DNA from 2 places in the Azospirillum formosense genome. Region 2 is predicted to be linked to the other one. Evidence: predicted binding sites of a transcription regulator. Region 2 holds the regulator's gene; the other holds the start of a gene.

Region 1 (9,072 bases), on a different replicon from region 2:
GCGCAGCGCCCGCAACGGCAACCCGGTGCCGGTGGTCTACGCCTCCTCCGCCGCGGTCTACGGCGACAACACGGCCACCCCGCTGCGCGAGGACGCCGCAACCCGCCCGCTGTCCGCCTACGGCGTGGACAAGCTGGGCTGCGAGCTGCACGCCAACGTCGCCTGGGCCATCCACGGGGTGCCGACGACGGGCTTCCGCTTCTTCAACATCTACGGGCCGCGGCAGGACCCCTCCTCGCCCTATTCCGGGGTGATCTCGATCTTCGCCCGCCGGGTGGCGCAGGGCGAGGACGTGACGATCTTCGGCGACGGCGAACAGGTCCGCGACTTCGTGTTCGTCGGCGACGTGGTGAATGTCCTCGTCAAGGCGATGGAGCGCCACCCCCAGGGGGCGGAGGTCTTCAACCTGTGCACCGGCCGCCCGACCTCGCTGCTGATGCTGCTGGAGGTGCTGCAGGAGCTGTGCGCCAGCCGGGTGCGCCGCCAGCACCAGCCGGCGCGGGCCGGCGACATCCGCGTGTCGATCGGCGACCCGGCGCGGCTGCGCGCCACCTTCGGCGAGGGGTGCCGCTTCGGCCTGCTGCAGGGGTTGAGCGCCACCCTGACCGGGGAGATGCCGCAGTAACCCCGCGGCCTTCCGCCCCTACACGTCGCGGCTTTCCAGCCGGGGCAGCCCGACCACCTTCAGGCGGCTCTCGCTGAGTTCCCCCACTTGATCGAGGATCGGCAGGGCGACCGCGGCGACATGGGCGTTGATGCGCTTCAGGTCGCGCAGGATGTCCAGCACCAGGGCGCTGGTCTCGATGCTCGCGGCATCGCCGCGGCGCACGCGGTCGAGATGGCGGGCGGTGGCGGTGCGCTCCAGCGCCCGCACCGCGTCCTTGCCGGCGACGAGCTGGCGGGCCAGCCGCCGGTCCTCCCCGATCAGGATGCCCAGCGCCGTGCGCAGGTTCTCCACCGTGCGGCGGTGCAGCTCCTCGACCTCGCGGAAATCCTCCGGCGCGAAATGCAGGTGGTGGCGGATGCGCTTGGCGGCGAGTTCCATCAGGCTCTTGTCGATGATGTCGCCGATGTGCTCCAGGTTGATGGCGAAGGCCATCAGGTCGTCGACCCGCCGGGTCTCCTCCACATCCAGGTGACGGCGCCCGAGCTTGGCGAGGTAGAGCTTGATGGCGGTGTGCAGCCGGTCCACCCGGTCGTCGGCGCGGCTGACCTCGGCGATCGGGCGCTCGTCGTTCTGGCGCAGAGCGGTCAGGCTGCGGCACAGCATATCCTCCACCAGATCGCCCAGCCGCAGCGTCTCGCGCACCGCGCCGGCGATGGCGACGGAGGGCGTCTCCAGCGCCGACTCGTCGAGATGCCGGGGCGTCGCCGCGTCCTCGCCCGCGTCCTCCGGCTGGGGCAGCAGCCCTTCGGTCAGCCGGGCGAGCGGAGTCACCAGCGGCAGGAAGAGCAGCGCCAGCGCGGCGTTGAAGGCGACGTGCGCGCTGACCACCGCCGTCAGCGGGGCCATGCCGGCCAGGAACGACGACGCCATGGGCACCAGCGGCAGGGCCAGAAGCGACCCGGTCACCCGCACCAGCAGGTTGCCCAGCGGCACCCGCCGCGCCGGCGCGCCGTCGGCCGCCGTGGCCAGCACCGCCGGCACGGCGCCGCCCAGATTGGCGCCCAGGACCAGCGCCACCGCCGTCTCGGTCCCGATCACCCCCGCTCCGGCCAGCGACCCCGCCAGCATCACCGTGGCGAGGCTGGAATGCACCGCCGCGGTCAGCGCCGCGGCGACGATCAGCGCGAACAGCGGCTCGCCGCCCAACGCCTCCAGCATCGCCTGGACCAGCGCCGACTCCCGGACCGGCAGGGTGGCCGCGCCGAGCAGCTTCAGGGCGAGCAGCATCAGCCCGATGCCGACCAGGATGCGGGCCAGCGCCCGCCGCCCGCGATGCTCGCCGCCCAGCGCGTGCAGCGCCCCGCCGAGCAGCAGCAGGCTGGGCGACAGCCAATGCAGATCGATGGCGAGCAACCGGGCGACGAGGCTGGTCCCGACGTCGGCGCCCAGCATCACCGCCAGCGCCATGGGGGTGGTCATGAAGCCCTGCCCGGCCATGGAGGCGGTCATCAGCGCGGTGGCCGTGCTGCTCTGCACCGCGATGGTCGCGGCGACCCCGGCCAGGAAGGCGGCCAGACGGTTGCGCGTGCCGTAGCCGACCCAGCGGCGAACCGCCGCCCCGCCCCACCGGAAGACGCCCGTCCGCACCAGCCGCAGCGCCCACAGCAGCAGCGCCACGGCGCCGAGGATGTCGATCAGGACCAGGGTGGGCGAGACGGCGGCGGTCGAGATGGCGGGCCTCCCGGCGTGTGGGCCTCAACAACAGGACGATGGAGAGTGGGACGTCATGAAAACGTAACAATCGCAGGGCGCAACCTGATCCCCCGCGAAAGGCGTATCCCTTTTGCCAGGATACGCTCCTTACCCCCGCGTCACCAGCCGGATGCCCAGCGCAACCGGCAGGATGCCCAGCAGGTCCCAGGGCTGCACCGTCTCGCCCAGCAGCGCCCAGCCGAACAGCATGCCCAGGGGCGGCATCAGGAAGTGATAGGCGCTGGCCTCCGTGGCGCTCGTCCGCTGCAGCAGGCGGAACCACAGCAGGTAGCCGCCGATCGACACCACCAAAGCCTGATAGACCAGCGACCCGGCGAAGCCGGCGGTCAGCCGGATCGACCCGGCGTCCTCCAGCAGCAGCCCGAGGGGCAACAGCGCCAGCCCCGCCGCCAGCACCTGCACCCCGGTGCCGGCGAGCAGCCCGGTCCGCGGCGCCAGCCGCTTGAACAGCAAGGTCCCCGCCGACAGCGCCACCAGAGCGCCGACCGCAAGCGCGATGCCCAGCGGCGCGTCGGTCCCGCTGCCCAGCCGTCCGCGCACCACCAGCGCCACCCCGGCCACCCCCAGCGCCAGCCCCACCGCCTTGCGCCGGGTCATCGCCTCGCCCAGCAGCAGGGCGGCCAGCGCCGCGGTCAGCACCGGGTTGGCGCTGACGATCAGTGCCGTGAGGCCGGACGACACGTGGGTCATGCCGCTGTAGCTCAGCCCCAGATAGAGCGCGTGGTTGAGCAGGCCGAGCAGCGCCAGCAGGCCAAGCGTCCGTCCGGCCATCCCCCGGTACTCGCCCTGCCACGCCGCGACCGCGGCCAGCAGCACCCCGGCGATCAGGAAGCGGAAGGCCAGCAGCAGCAGCGGCGGGCAGTCGGCCAGCCCGACCTTTCCGGCGGCGAAGGCCGAACTCCACGCGAGGCAGAAGGGCACGACCAGGGCGAGCGGCGCCGCCCGCGGGTCGGTCAGGGGTAAGGGGTGCGTGGCAGCGTGCGTCATGGCCGGTCCTCTCCCATGCGGAATGGTGCGCGTCGGAGAGAGGATGGCGCGGGACCTTTTCATTTGGAAATTGGATGATATCATTCATTGCATTCGAAACGTGAATGGTCGATCCGATGCGCGAGATGGATCTGGGCCTGCTGCGCACCTTCGTCTCGGTGGTGGACGCCGGCGGCTTCACGCGGGCCGGCGAGCGGGTGCACAAGACGCAATCGACGGTCAGCCAGCAGATCCGCCGGCTGGAGGAGCAGGTCGGCCTGCCGCTTCTTGACCGCAACAGCCGCGCCGTCGTGCTGACCGACGACGGGGAACGGCTGCTCGGCTACGCCCGCCGGCTGCTGGCGCTGAACGACGAGGCGAACGCCGTCCTCTCCGGGCGCCCGGCGGCGGAGGTGGTGCGGCTGGGCGTGCCGGAGGATTACGCGGTGGAGCGGCTGCCCCTGCTGCTCGCCGACTTCGCGCGGGCGAACCGGCGGCTGCGGCTGGACGTGCGCTGCGCCCTGTCGGTGCGGCTGCGCGCCGACGTGGAGTGCGGCGACCTCGACATCGCCCTGGTCAAGCAGGAACCCGGCCGCCCCGGCGCGCTGCGCGCGTGGCGGGAGCCGCTCTGCTGGGTCGGCCCGGCGGCGGAGGACCTGCACCGCGAGGACCCGCTGCCGCTGGTGCTGTTCCCGCAGGGCTGCGTCTACCGCAACCGCGCGGTGCACGAGCTGGAGCGCGCCGGACGGCGCTGGCGGGTCGCCTATTCCAGCCCCAACCACGCCGGGGTGCGCGCCGCGGTGTCCGGCGGGCTGGGCGTCAGCGTGCTCCCCCACAGCGCCCTGCCGCCCGGCGCCCGCTTCCTCGGCGTGGCGGACGGCCTGCCGGCGCTGCCGGAAACCGAATTGGCGCTGCTGACCGGAAGCGCGGCGCGGAGCGCGGGGGTGGAGATGGTCACGGCCCTGCTGACGGAGAGCCTTCCCGAACCGGTGTGGGCGTGAGGGGCACGGCGGAGCAAGCCAAGGACGGGCTACCCCTTTCGCGCACCCCAAAAAGATCACGCCCCTTGGAGCGGTCGGATGGATGAAGACTCGACCCCCGGATGTTCATCCGGATGAGACGTATCCTGGAGCCATCATGACGCACATCCGCTTCACCCCCAAATCCATCGCCATCGCGCTGCTTGCCGGTGTGGCGGCCTTGGGCGCTGGAGCGTCCCCGGTCCTCGCCGATCCTCCCGATTGGGCGCCGGCCCACGGCTGGCGCGCCAAGCAGGAGCGCCACCACGAGCGCGAGCGCCATGACCGCGAGCGGGCCCGCTACTACGATCACGGCTACATCGACGGCGGCTATGGCGACGGGCGCGTGGTGATCGTCCGCCGTCCCCCGCCGGTGGTGGTCTACGAGGAGCCGCCGGTCGTGCATTACGCCCCGGCCCCCGTCTACATCGAGGAACCGCCGCCGGTGATCGTCCAGCAGCGCCCGCGCGCGGTCCGCGCGGCGCCGCCGATGGTGGAATGCGGCCCGCTCGACGGCGACCTGATCGGCGTGCTGGGCGGAGCGGCCGTCGGCGGGCTGGTCGGCTCGCAGTTCGGGCGCGGCGACGGCAAGCTGGCGGCGACCGCCGCCGGCACGCTGGGCGGCGCCATGCTGGGCGGCGCGATGACGCGCGGCGGCGGTTGCTAAGCCCCGACCGAGGTCAACCGACTCCCCAGCCGCCGGTGTCCGGGAAAGGGACCGGCGGAGGGGGAGCCATGGCGACGGTGGATGGCGCCGTCAATCCCGTGGGCAGCGGCGGCGCGTCCGCCGGAGTTGGCAGCAGCCGGGCGGCCCTCGTCCACCAGCGCGGCTGCGCCGCCTGGATCGAGCGGGCCGCAGCGGCTGCACGCTCCGCATCGGCGTAGAGGCCGAAGCAGGTCGCCCCGCTGCCCGACAGGCGGGCCAGCAGGCAGCCGTCCGTGCCGTCCAGCGCCGCCAGCACCGCGGCGATCACCGGAGCGACGGTCAGCGCCGGTTCGGTCAGGTCGTTGCGCCGCTCGCTGAGCAGCGCGGCCAGCGCCGCGGCGTCGGCCGGCGCCTCGGCGAAGCGGGCCGGGGCGGAGAAGCCCCCCCGGCGCGCCTTGAACACGGCGGGGGTCGGCACCGGCACGCCGGGGTTGACCAGCACCGCGTAGGTCTCCGGCAGGGCCGGCGCCTCCTCCAGCACCTCCCCAACGCCGCTGAAATAGCAGCTCCGCCCGGCGACGCAGACCGGCACGTCGGCGCCCAGCGACGCCGCGACCTCGTAGAGGCGCGGGTCGGCCACCGCCACGCCCCACAGCCGGGCCAGGGCGCGCAGCGTCGCGGCGGCGTCCGCCGAACCGCCACCGATCCCGGAGGCGACGGGCAGCGCCTTCTCCAACGCGATCATCGCGTCGGCCTCCCGCCCCAGCCGGGCGGCCAGCGCGTGGGCGGCGCGGATGACGAGGTTCTGGGCCGGGCTCTCGCCCATCAGCGCCGGGCCGAAGGGTCCGGAGATGGCCAGCCGCGGCCCGACCGGCGGCAGGTCGGCCCCGCGCAGAGCGATCCGCGCCACGCCCGGCTGCACCGTCACCCGGTCCGCCACGTCGGCGAAGGCGACGAGGCTGTCCAACTCGTGATAGCCGTCGTCCCGGCGGCCGACCACATGCAGATAGAGGTTCAGCTTGGCCGGCGCGGCTTCGGCGATGGCGCTCATGATCGGGTCCCCGCAAACGAAAAACCCTTCCTCCCGACAGGGGGAAGACGGGGTTTATGCGGCATGGGTGCGGCGAGCGCCAGACCCCACATGCCCGGCCGTCGGACAAACGGGTTGGGCCGGACGCGTCTTCCGTCCTTGACGCCTCGGCCCGGCGCGCCTAGCTTTCCGGCCATGACGACGCGCACGCACCACTTCGGCCGCTATTATCCGCTGCTCCCATAGGGCGGCGCGTTCGGTCTTGACCATAGGAACCATGCCGCCGCGGACCGGCGGCATGTGCTTCGACAGATGATCTCCGGGACGCGGCCCTTCCCTTCCGGAGATCAGCACCATGGCGACACCCGCCGCTTCCAGCCCCTTCCAGTCCGACTTCCTGCGCGTGCTCGACGAGCGCGGCTTCCTGCACCAGGGCAGCGACCTGTCGGGCCTCGACGCCCTGCTGCGCCGGGGGCCGGTCGGCGCCTACATCGGCTTCGACGCCACGGCGGACAGCCTGCATGTCGGGCACCTCGTGTCGATCATGGTGCTGCGCTGGTTCCAGAAGACCGGCAACCGGCCCGTCGTGCTGATCGGTGGCGGCACCACGCGCATCGGCGACCCCAGCTTCCGCGACACCAGCCGCCCGATGCTGGACGACGCGCAGATCGCCGCCAACATGGCCGGCATCGGCCGGGCCTTCGCCCAGTACCTGTCCTTCGGCAGCGAACAGCCGAACGGCGCGGTGATGGTCGACAACGCCGACTGGCTGGACGAGCTGCGCTACATCCCGATGCTGCGCGACATCGGGCGCCACTTCACCGTCAACCGGATGCTGAGCTTCGATTCCGTCAAGCTGCGGCTCGACCGCGAGCAGCCGCTGACCTTCCTGGAATTCAACTACATGATCCTCCAGGCCTTCGACTTCCTGGAGCTGTCGCGCCGCCACGGCTGCCGGCTGCAGATGGGCGGGTCGGACCAATGGGGCAACATCATCAACGGGATCGAGCTGGCCCGCCGCGTCGACGGAACGGAGCTGTTCGGCCTGACCACGCCGCTGCTGACCACCGCGTCGGGCGCCAAGATGGGCAAGACGGCGGCGGGGGCGGTGTGGCTGAACGCCGACCGGCGCAGCCCGCACGATTTCTGGCAGTTCTGGCGCAACACGGAGGACGCGGACGTCGGCCGCTTCCTGCGCCTGTTCACCGAGCTGCCGCTGGACGAGATCGCCCGGCTGGAGGCGCTCCGGGGATCGGAGATCAACGAGGCCAAGAAGATCCTCGCCCATGAGGCCACATCCCTCTGCCACGGCGCGGCGGCGGCGGCCGAGGCCGGGGAGACCGCCCGCCGGGTCTTCGAGGAGGCCGCAGCCGGCGACGGCCTGCCGACGGTGGAGGCCGCCCGCGCCGACCTCGCCGCCGGCGTCCGGCTGGCCGACCTGCTGGCCGCCGCCGGGCTCGCCGAGTCCAAGGGGGCCGCAAGGCGGCTGATCCGCGACGGCGGGGCGCGGGTGAACGGCTCCCCCGTCACCGACGAGGCGGCGCTTCTGACCCTGGGAGACCTCGACGGCGACGGGCAGGTCCGCCTGTCCGCCGGGCGCAAGCGCCACGCGCTCCTGCGGGTCCGGTGAGCGGAACCGGAGCCGGGGCGCCCTCAGCGGCCCCCGGCTTCGGCCACCACCTGCTTCAGGTGATGGGACGACACCGGCTTGTGCAGGATGGCGAAGCCGCTGCGCTGGGCCTCGACGATGCGTTCGGGGGCGGTGTCGCCGGTCAGGATGATGCTGGGGATCGACGCCCGGCAATGGGCGTGGATGGCGCGCAGGGCCTCCGGCCCGGTCTTGCCGTTGCGCAGCCGGTAGTCGGCCAGGATCACGTCCGGCCGCCGCCCGGCCTCGTCGAGCAGGCGGATCGCCTCGTCCCCGGCGGTGGCGGCGATGACCTCATAGCCCCAGCCCTCCAACATGGCGCGCAGCCCCATCAGGATGATCACCTCGTCGTCGATGATCAGGACGAGCCGGCACCCGCCGCCCTCCGTCCGCCCGACCGCCGGAACCGTCGTCACCGCCGGGCGCAGCGGTTCGGCGGCGGGGACGGTGACCAGGAAGGTCGATCCGCTGCCCGGCCGCGACCGCAGGGCCACGGAATGGCCGAGCAGGGCGCACAGCCGCCGCACGATGGCGAGGCCAAGACCAAGCCCCTTCTCGCGATCGCGCTCCGGGTTGCCGAGCTGGGTGAATTCCTCAAAGATGTCCTCCTGGCGGTCCGGCGGAATGCCGGCGCCGCTGTCGCACACGGCGATGTGGAAGCGGCGGCGCGACCGCCGCACGCCCAGCAGCACCCCGCCCCGCCCGGTGTAGCGCAGCGCGTTGTCGAGCAGGTTGCGGATGATCCGCTCCAGCAGCATGGGGTCGCTGCGCGCGTGCAGCGTGGTCGGCACGACGCGCAGGGTCAGGCCGCGCCGCGCCGCCTCCGGCGCGTATTCGGCGGCAAGGCGTTCGAAGAGGGGCTGGATCGCCACGGTGGTCGTCACCGGCTCGACCACCCCGGCGTCGAGCTTGGAGATGTCCAGCAGGCCGTCGAGCAGGCGCTTCAGCGCCTCCAACGCCTGCTGCATGGTCTTCAGCGTGCCGTGGCCCGGGGTGCCCTGCGTCTGCTCGCCCAGCGCCGAGGTGAGGAAGAACAGCGACTGCACCGGCTGGCGCAGGTCGTGGCTGGCCGCGGCGAGGAAGCGCGACTTCGCGCGGTTGGCCCGCTCCGCCTGATCCTTGGCGCGGCGCAGCGCCGATTCGGTGCGCTTGCGCTCGGTGATGTCGCGCAGGATGGCGGTGAAGAAGCGGTCGCCGCCGTCGCTCCAGGCCGAGAGCGACAGCTCCAGCGGCACCGCCAGCCCGTCGCGGCGGCGGCCCTCGACCTCGCGGGCGACGCCGTCGGCCAGCCGGTCCGCGCTGAGGGGCTCCGTGATCAGGCCGCCGGGGATCAGGCGGCGCACGTCCGTCCCGACCGCGTCGGCCGGGGAATGGCCGAAGACG
Region 2 (9,072 bases):
GCTGCTCTTCGCCTTCTGGGGAGCGTCGGAAGGCTGGCTGGTCATGCAGATGGTCCTGTCCGGCCTGCCGGACCGGCTGGTCACCGGCGACGCCCAGTCGCTCGGCCTGCTGCGCGCCGACATCCTGAACCTCGCCCACGGCGTCACCACGGGCCGGGAGCCGGATCCGGAGGTGGTCGCGGCGGCGGAGCGCTATGTGCGGCTGCACGCGCTCGGCGACTGGAGCCTGCTGGTCATCGGCTGCTGCGTCGCCATCGGCGGCCTGCTCTACGCCCGCGGCCGGATCGACCCCGACCTGCGCGCCCGCAACCGGGTGGAGCGCACGGTCAACATCGCGCTGGTGATCTGCTCGCTGGTCGCCATCCTGACCACCATCGGCATCGTGCTGTCGCTTCTGTTCGAGGCGATCCGCTTCTTCGCGGTGGTCAACCCGCTGGAGTTCCTGTTCGGGACGCACTGGAGCCCGCAGATGGCCATGCGCGCCGACCAGGTGGGCTCCAGCGGCTCCTTCGGCGCGATCCCGCTGTTCGCCGGCACGCTGCTGATCACCGGCATCGCCATGGCGGTGGCGGTTCCGGTCGGGCTGATGGCGGCCATCTTCATGTCGGAATACGCCAGCCCGGGCCTGCGCACCTGGCTGAAGCCGATCCTGGAGGTGCTGGCCGGCATCCCGACCGTGGTCTACGGCTTCTTCGCCGCCCTGACCATGGCGCCCTTCGTCCGCGACGTGGGCAACAGCCTGGGGCTGAGCGTCAGCTCGGAATCGGCGCTGGCCGCCGGCTTCGTGATGGGCGTGATGATCATCCCCTTCGTCAGCTCGCTGTCGGACGACGTCATCAACGCGGTGCCGCAATCCTTGCGCGACGGTTCCTACGGGCTGGGCGCCACCAAGTCGGAGACGATCCGGCTGGTCGTGCTGCCCGCCGCCCTGCCGGGCATCGTCGCCGCCATCATGCTGGCGGTCAGCCGCGCCATCGGCGAGACGATGATCGTCACCATGGCCGCCGGCCTCACCGCCAACCTGACCGCCAACCCGCTGGACGCCGTGACCACGGTGACGACGCAGATCGCCACGCTCCTGGTCGGCGACCAGGAGTTCGACAGCCCCAAGACGCTGTCGGCTTTCGGGCTGGGCCTCGTCCTGTTCGTCGTGACCCTCACCCTCAACATGGTCGCCCTCCGGGTGGTCCAGAAGTATCGAGAGAAATATGACTGACCTCGTGGAACAGGATACGCGGGCCATGTCGGTCGCCGTCACCAAGTCGCGCTACCAGAGCGAGGAGTTCTCCGCCCGGCTGCGCCGCCGCTACGCCGCGGAGCGCCGCTTCCGGATCGCCGGGATGGTCGCCGTGGGGATCGCCACGCTGATGCTGGTGGTTCTGCTCGGCTCCATCGTCAGCAAGGGCTACACCGCCTTCTGGCAGGCGCAGATCCGGCTGGAGGTGACGCTGGACAAGCAGCAGGTCGAGGAGCGGAACTACACCGCCCTTCTCCGGCAGGCGCTCTACGCCCAGGTCCCGGCGGCCACCGACCGCGCCACCCGCCGCTCGCTGAACGACCTGCTGTCGTCCGGCGCGCCGTACGAGCTGGAGGCGATGGTCAACGCCAACCCGTCGCTCATCGGCACCACGCAGACGGTCTGGGTCCGCGCCGACGACGAGATCGACCAGTTCATGAAGGGCTTCATCCGGCGCGACGTGCCGGAGAGCGAGCGCCGGCTGAACGACGTCAAGATCGCCGCCATCGACGCGCTGGTCGCCAACGGCTCGATCCGCAGCACCTTCAACACCACCCTGTTCACCGCCGGCGACAGCCGCGAGCCGGAGCAGGCGGGCATCCTGGGCGCCGTCGTCGGCTCCGCCCTGACGCTTGTGGTGACCATGCTGCTGTCGGTGCCCATCGGCATCGCCGCCGCGGTCTATCTGGAGGAGTTCGCGCCGAAGAACCGCTGGACCGACCTGATCGAGGTGAACATCAACAACCTCGCCGCGGTGCCGTCGATCATCTTCGGCCTGCTCGGCCTCGCGGTGTTCCTCGGCTTCTTCGGGCTGCCGCGCTCCGCGCCGCTGGTCGGCGGCCTGGTGATGGCGCTGATGACCCTGCCGGTCATCATCATCGCCTCGCGCGTCGCGCTGAAGGCGGTGCCGCCGTCGATCCGCGAGGCGGCTCTGGGCGTCGGCGCCTCGCCGCTGCAGACGGTGACGCACCATGTCCTGCCGCTGGCCCTGCCGGGCATCCTGACCGGCACCATCATCGGCATGGCCCGCGCGCTGGGCGAGACGGCGCCGCTGCTGATGATCGGCATGGTCGCCTTCATCGTCGACATCCCGAACAGCTTCACCCACAGCGCCACGGCGATCCCGGTGCAGATCTACATGTGGGCGGACAGCCCCGAGCGGGCCTTCACGGAGCGCACCTCCGCGGCGATCATGATCCTGCTCGCCTTCCTCATCCTGATGAACGGCCTGGCCGTCTTCCTGCGCAAGAAATTCGAGAGGCGTTGGTAATCCCATGAGCGTCCAGACCCACATCCCGGCCACGGCCATGGCGTCGCGTCCCGCCGCCGGCATCCACGGCACCAAGATGGTCGCCCGCGACGTCAAGGTGTTCTACGGGGCCAAGCAGGCGCTCAAGGGCATCAACCTGGAGATCCAGGAAAACCGCGTGATGGCGCTGATCGGCCCGTCCGGCTGCGGCAAGTCGACGTTCCTGCGCTGCCTGAACCGCATGAACGACACCATCGAGAACTGCCGCGTCGAGGGGCTGATCGCGCTCGACGGCGAGGACGTCTACGGCCGGAACATCGACGCCGTGCAGCTCCGCGCCCGCGTCGGCATGGTCTTCCAGAAGCCCAACCCCTTCCCGAAGTCGATCTACGACAACATCGCCTACGGCCCGCGCATCCACGGCATCGCCAGCCACCGCGACGAGATGGACGAGATCGTCCAGACCTCGCTGCAGCGCGCCGGCCTGTGGAACGAGGTGAAGGACCGCCTGCGCGAGCCGGGCACCGGCCTGTCCGGCGGCCAGCAGCAGCGCCTGTGCATCGCCCGCGCCATCGCCGTCAGCCCCGAGGTGATCCTGATGGACGAGCCCTGCTCGGCGCTCGACCCCATCGCGACCGCCCACATCGAGGAGCTGATCGACGAGCTGCGCGAGAACTACACGATCGTCATCGTCACCCACAACATGCAGCAGGCGGCCCGCGTCTCCCAGAAGACCGCCTTCTTCCATCTGGGCGACATGGTGGAGTGCGACGACACGGAGGAAATCTTCACCAACCCGCGGGACGAGCGCACCCAGGGCTACATCACCGGCCGCTACGGCTGATCGCCGTCCTCGGATCCCCGGCCTCATTCTGGGCACCGCCGCGACTCCTCCTCTGCGAAGGACGTGAAGCATGAGCAACGAACACATCGTGCGTTCCTTCGCGCACGAACTTGAACGCCTGTCCAACCTGATCACCCAGATGGGCGGCGTCGCCGAAGCGCAGGTGGACGCCGCCGTGAAGGCGGTGGCCCGCCGCGACGTCGCACTGGCCGCCCAGGTCATGCAGGCCGACCAGCGCATCGACGCCTACGAGCGCGACATCGATGCCGAGGCCGTGCGCCTGCTCGCCCTGCGCCAGCCGCTGGCCCAGGACCTGCGCGAGATCGTGTCGGCGCTGAAGATCGCCTCGGACCTGGAGCGGATCGGCGACTACGCCTCCAACATCGCCAAGCGCTCGCTGGCGCTGGCCCAGGTGCCGGTGGTGCGCCCGGCGGTGGCCATCCCGCGCATGGGGCGGCTGGTCGAGTCGATCATGAAGGACGTGCTGGACGCCTACATCGAGCGCGACGTCCAGCGCGCCATCGCCGCCTGGGAACGCGACGAGGAGCTGGACGACCTCTACACCAGCCTGTTCCGCGAGGTCCTGACCTACATGATGGAGGACCCGCGCAACATCACGCCCTGCACGCACCTGCTGTTCATGGCGAAGAACCTGGAGCGGATCGGCGACCACGCCACCAACATCGCCGAGACCATCCATTACCTGGTGGTCGGAACGACGCTGCGCGCCGCGCGCCCGAAGAACGACGGCAGCAGCTTCGCCGTGGTCGAGCCGGAAGGGCTCGCCATGGCGGCGACGGACGCGGTGGAACGGGGATTGCCGCGGGACGGCGGCCCGGATAACGATGGAGCGGGACATGCCGCGTGACGGCGAGACGCGCAGTGGGAGCGGGACAAGCATGAATTCGGCGCTGAAGCCGCTCGTTCTCATCGTCGAGGACGAAGCCGACATCGTGACGCTGCTGAAGTACAATCTGGAGAAGGAAGGCTTCCGCGTGAACGCCGCCACCGACGGCGAGGAAGCGCTTCTGCTGGCCGGGGAGCAGACGCCGAACATCGTCCTGCTCGACTGGATGCTGCCGCTGATGTCGGGGCTGGAGGTCTGCCGCCAGATGCGCCGCAACAGCAAGATGCGCGACATCCCGATCATCATGCTGACCGCCCGCGGCGAGGAGGCGGACCGCGTGCGCGGCCTGAATTCCGGCGCCGACGACTACATCACCAAGCCCTTCTCCCCGACCGAGCTGGTCGCCCGCATGCGCGCCGTGCTGCGCCGGTCGGCCCCCGGCATGACCGACGAGACGCTGCAGTTCGCCGACGTGACCATGGATCTGGCCGCCCACCGGGTGCGCCGGAATGGGCGCGACGTGCATCTGGGGCCGACCGAGTTCCGCCTGCTGCGCCATTTCATGCAGCATCCCGGCCGCGTCTTCTCGCGCGAGCAGCTTCTCGACGTGGTGTGGGGCCATGACGTCTATGTCGAGCCGCGCACCGTCGACGTGCACATCCGCCGTCTGCGCAAGGCGATGAACGAGGAGACGGAGATGGACCTGATCCGCACCGTCCGCTCGGCCGGCTACGCGCTGGACAGCAAGTCCATCTGAGCGAAATGCGCCAAGCGCCGGCCTTGCCCCCTCCCTAACCCTCCCCCGCTTCGCAGGGGAGGGGACTGATTGTCCCTCTCCTGCGAAGCGGGGGAGGGAAGGGGCTCACGCGCAAGCGTGGGAAGGGTGGGGGCCAGGTGTGCGTTGCGAAAGCTACCCCTCCAGCAGCCCCACCGCCTCGCGCAAAATCGCCACCTTCGGGCCGAAGCGCTTCGCCGGGTCGCTGTCCTCGATGAAGCCGATCATCACGCGCAGGGCGTGCGCCACCCGCGGGGCGAGATCGGGATGCGCCGTGACATGCTGCGCCAGATGGGCCAGCGCGTCCCGGTAGGGCCGGCCCTCGAAGCCCTCCGCGGCGATCGCCTCGAAGCGGTTCGCGTGCTCGATCACCAGGCTGTGGTCCGCCGGGCCGTGGTCCACCGGGCTGTGGTCGTCGGTCATCGCGCTCACACGAACAGGATCGCGCCGGTCTTCGGCGCGTCGTTCAGGAAGGTGACGACGCCGCCGGTCTTCACCGGCACGTCCGGGCGCAGCGGGGTGCCGGCGGGCAGGCCGAGCGCGCGCAGCCCCATCTCGCAGGCCATGACCGTGACCTTGAGCATCACGCAGGCCTCCAGCAGTTCCTCGAAGCCGGCCAGCCCGTTGGCGGTGAAGGCGGCGTCGCGTTCCGCCGGGCGGCTGCCGTCGTCGGCGGGGTCCAGCCGGTGCCAGCCCGGCACACCGTCGGCATCCGCGGCCAACAGCGTGTTGAGCGCGCGGCCGGTGAAGAACAGCGTGACCTTGCGGTTGGTCGCCGCCGCCGCGCTGGCCATCACCAGGGCGTAGTGAACCCGGTCGAAGCCGCCCGCGAACAGGACGATGGACAGGCTTTCAGGACCTTCCATGGGTCAGGACTCTCCCAAGCGCCGCTCAGTGGGCGGACAGGTCGTGGATGGTCGGGTGGGTGCCGCACAAGGGGCAGTCCGGATCGCGGCGCACCGTGATGCGCTGGAAGGAGGCGTGCAGCGTGTCCAGCATCATCAGGCTGCCCGAGAGGCCCTCGCCGATGCCCATGATCTCCTTCAGAACCTCCGTCGTCTGGAGCGAGCCGACGAAGCCGGCCAGCGCTCCCAGAACGCCGCCCTCGGAGCAGGACGGCACCAGACCGCGCGGCGGCGGTTCCGGGAACAGGCAGCGGTAGCAGGGGTGCGGGTCGCCGAGATGCGCCTTGAAGGTCGAGACCTGCCCGTCGAAGCGCAGGATCGCCGCCGACACCAGCGTCTTCTTCGCAAAGAAGCAGGCGTCGTTCAGCAGGAAGCGCGTGGCGAAATTGTCCGACCCGTCGGCCACGATGTCGTAGCGCCCGATCAGGTCCAGCGCGTTGTCCTTCGTCAGCCGGGTCTTGTGAACCTCCACCGCCACGTCGGGGTTCAGCGCGCGGATGCGGGCGGCGGCGCTCTCCACCTTCGGAACGCCGAGCGACGACTCGTCGTGGATGATCTGCCGTTGCAGGTTGGACAGGTCCACCGTGTCGTCGTCGATGACGCCGATGGTGCCCACCCCCGCCGCGGCGAGGTAGAGCAGCAGCGGCGCGCCCAGCCCGCCGGCCCCGACGACCAGGACGCGGGCGCGCAGCAGCGCCTCCTGCCCGACGCCGCCGACCTCCGGCAGGATGATGTGGCGGGAATAGCGGTGAAGCTGGGTGTCGGTGAAATCCATGGTGCCGCAGAATAGCGCGGAACGCCCCATGCCGCGCAAGTCCCCTCGCTCAGGGCCTCGCCTCCGGCGGCGTCAGGCGAGCAGGCTCATCTTGTAGGGGGTGCTCTTCGAGGTGCTGGACGCCTTGTTCGCGTCCTCCGCCGCCCACTGCTTCAGCCGCGCCTCGCGCTCCCGCATGATCTTGTCGAACGGGCGTTCCTCGGTCGACTCGGGCGTCTTGGCGACCTTCTGGATGAAGTTCAGCTGATAAGGGATCTCGCCGACCACGTTCTTCGGCGGGACGATCACGAGCTCGTACTGGCCGGGGTCGATCTTGAAGCTGGGCTTCTTCAGCATGTCCTCGCCCGATTTCGTCGGGTCCATCGTGTCGCCGGAGGCCACGACCTTGCCCTCCTTGCTCATGAGGGCCCAGCGCGTGTAGGGCAGGGACATGTTGCCGACGAACTCGCCGCCCTGGGCGACGGTCAGCGTGTGCTTCTGGACGCCGCTGTCGTTGCCGACGACGGCGCGGGCGATGCCCTTCATCTGGGCACCGGTCCCCACCATCATGATGTTCTGGCGTTCGGTGATGTCGAGCGTGTATTCGCGCTCGTTCACCCCGCGGACGGCCTGCGAGATCACCGCGGTGTAGGTGCCGGGGCCGAGCTTCGCGCTGGTTTCCGCCGCCTCGTTCTTCGCCTTCGCCTCGGCGACGACCTTGTTGTTCTGGTCGACGATCTTGATGTTGGTGTTGATGTCGGCGATCTTGAAATTGAATTCGCCGGTTTTCGACACCGTGAACTGGCGGTAGTCGGTGGACGCGAGGTTGGAGTCCAATTCGTTGGTGATGCCGCGGAACTGGAACCAGTTCATCGTCGAGGCATTCGGAATCGCGACGCCCATGGTGGCCTCCCCCCCGCTGGTCCTGTGCCGTCAGCTCCGCCTCGTCGGGCGGCCCTGCCGCAAGCCGGACCGTCGCCCGCAACGGCGGAGCCGCGCCGGCCGAAACTCCCGGCGCCGACAGGCTAGATTAATAAAATCCAATCTTTTTGTCAAACCGCCGCCCGATTCCAGGGGCGGGCACAAAGACCGGATGCATTCCACTCCACAGCGGCCCACTCTACAACAGGATGCGCGACGATGCAATATTCGCCGCCCGGTTGCGCAGGACGGAGCAACGGGAGGCGGAGCATCGGAGAGCCCTCCCACGCCCGTGAGCGGGCGCAGGAGGAGGCGACCCGGCTTACTCCAGCCCTTCGAACAGGGCGGTGGAGAGATAGCGCTCGGCGAAGGACGGCAGGATCACGACGATCAGCTTGCCCTCGTTCTCCGGGCGGGAACCGATCTCCAGCGCCGCGGCCAGCGCCGCGCCCGAGGAGATGCCGACCGGGATGCCTTCCAGCTTCGCCACCTTGCGGGCCGTCTCGAAGGCGCGCTGGTTGGAGATGCGGACGACCTCGTCGATCAGGTCCTTCTTCAGGACGTCCGGCACGAAACCGGCGCCGATGCCCTGGATCTTGTGCGGGCCGGGCATGCCGCCGGACAGGACGGGGCTGTCCTCCGGCTCCACCGCGATGGTGCGGAAGCCGGGCTTGCGAGCCTTCAGGACCTCCGACACGCCGGTCAGCGTGCCGCCGGTGCCGACGCCGGAAATCAGGAAGTCGGCCTTGCCGTCGGTGTCCTTCCAGATCTCCTCCGCCGTGGTGTTGCGGTGGATCTCCGGGTTGGCGCCGTTCTTGAACTGCTGGAGCATGTAGGCGTTCGGGTCGGTGGCGACGATCTCGTCGGCCCGGCGGATGGCGCCCTTCATGCCCTCCGCCGCCGGGGTCAGCACCAGTTCGGCGCCCAGCAGCTTCAGCATCTTGCGCCGCTCGACCGACATGCTCTCCGGCATGGTCAGGATCAGGCGGTAGCCCTTGGCCGCGGCGACGAAGGCCAGCGCGATGCCGGTGTTGCCCGAGGTCGGCTCGACCAGGGTGGTGCGGCCCGGCTCGATGGCGCCGGCGCGCTCCGCCGCGTCGATCATGGCGAAGCCGATGCGGTCCTTCACGCTGGCCAGCGGGTTGAAGAACTCCAGCTTGCCGACGATCTGGGCCTTGACCCCGGCCTCCTCGGCCAGCCGCTTGACCCGCACCAGCGGCGTGGCGCCGACGGTGTCGAGAATGCTGTCGTAGATCTTACCGCGAAACTCGGAACCCGGCATTTTTCACTCCTCCGGTGTGTGGTATTTTCCCACTTTCTACAGCATGTGTAGAATTTAACCGTTTTCCGGGTGGGATCAAATCGTAAAATCGATGCGGTCTTCGGTCTCGCTCTCGACGCCGGCGGTGCGGGCGCGCAGGCAGAGATCCTCGATGGTGATGTCGTCGAGCTTCTTCATGCATTCCTCCTGAAGCTCGTTCCACAGCGGGCGCACCACCTTGTGCCCCAGGATGGAGCCGGCCGGCTCCTCGATGGGGTC

What was found. The regulator PhoB, encoded in region 2, activates phosphate uptake and scavenging genes when phosphate is short. The targets are predictions, from matches to a motif close to TNTCATAAAACTGTCA.
Region 1: the regulator PhoB is predicted to act here: its motif matches at 2,390-2,405, upstream of ABVN73_RS14135 (Na/Pi cotransporter family protein).

Annotation. Positions count from the first base shown of each region.
Region 1 is NZ_CP159403.1:214,964-224,035, reverse strand. It holds gene ABVN73_RS14140 (NAD-dependent epimerase/dehydratase family protein) at 1-625, shown strand, start outside; gene ABVN73_RS14135 (Na/Pi cotransporter family protein) at 644-2,284, opposite strand; gene ABVN73_RS14130 (DMT family transporter) at 2,468-3,367, opposite strand; gene ABVN73_RS14125 (LysR substrate-binding domain-containing protein) at 3,472-4,347, shown strand; gene ABVN73_RS14120 (glycine zipper 2TM domain-containing protein) at 4,484-5,032, shown strand; gene ABVN73_RS14115 (4-(cytidine 5'-diphospho)-2-C-methyl-D-erythritol kinase) at 5,046-6,062, opposite strand; gene tyrS (tyrosine--tRNA ligase) at 6,397-7,671, shown strand; gene ABVN73_RS14105 (PAS domain S-box protein) at 7,695-9,072, opposite strand, start outside.
Region 2 is NZ_CP159402.1:30,568-39,639, forward strand. It holds gene pstC (phosphate ABC transporter permease subunit PstC) at 1-1,216, shown strand, start outside; gene pstA (phosphate ABC transporter permease PstA) at 1,242-2,507, shown strand; gene pstB (phosphate ABC transporter ATP-binding protein PstB) at 2,545-3,330, shown strand; gene phoU (phosphate signaling complex protein PhoU) at 3,401-4,198, shown strand; gene phoB (phosphate regulon transcriptional regulator PhoB) at 4,230-4,934, shown strand; gene ABVN73_RS00165 (hypothetical protein) at 5,088-5,375, opposite strand; gene ABVN73_RS00170 (DsrE family protein) at 5,381-5,818, opposite strand; gene moeB (molybdopterin-synthase adenylyltransferase MoeB) at 5,844-6,632, opposite strand; gene ABVN73_RS00180 (hypothetical protein) at 6,705-7,514, opposite strand; gene cysK (cysteine synthase A) at 7,855-8,814, opposite strand; gene ABVN73_RS00190 (Rrf2 family transcriptional regulator) at 8,890-9,072, opposite strand, start outside.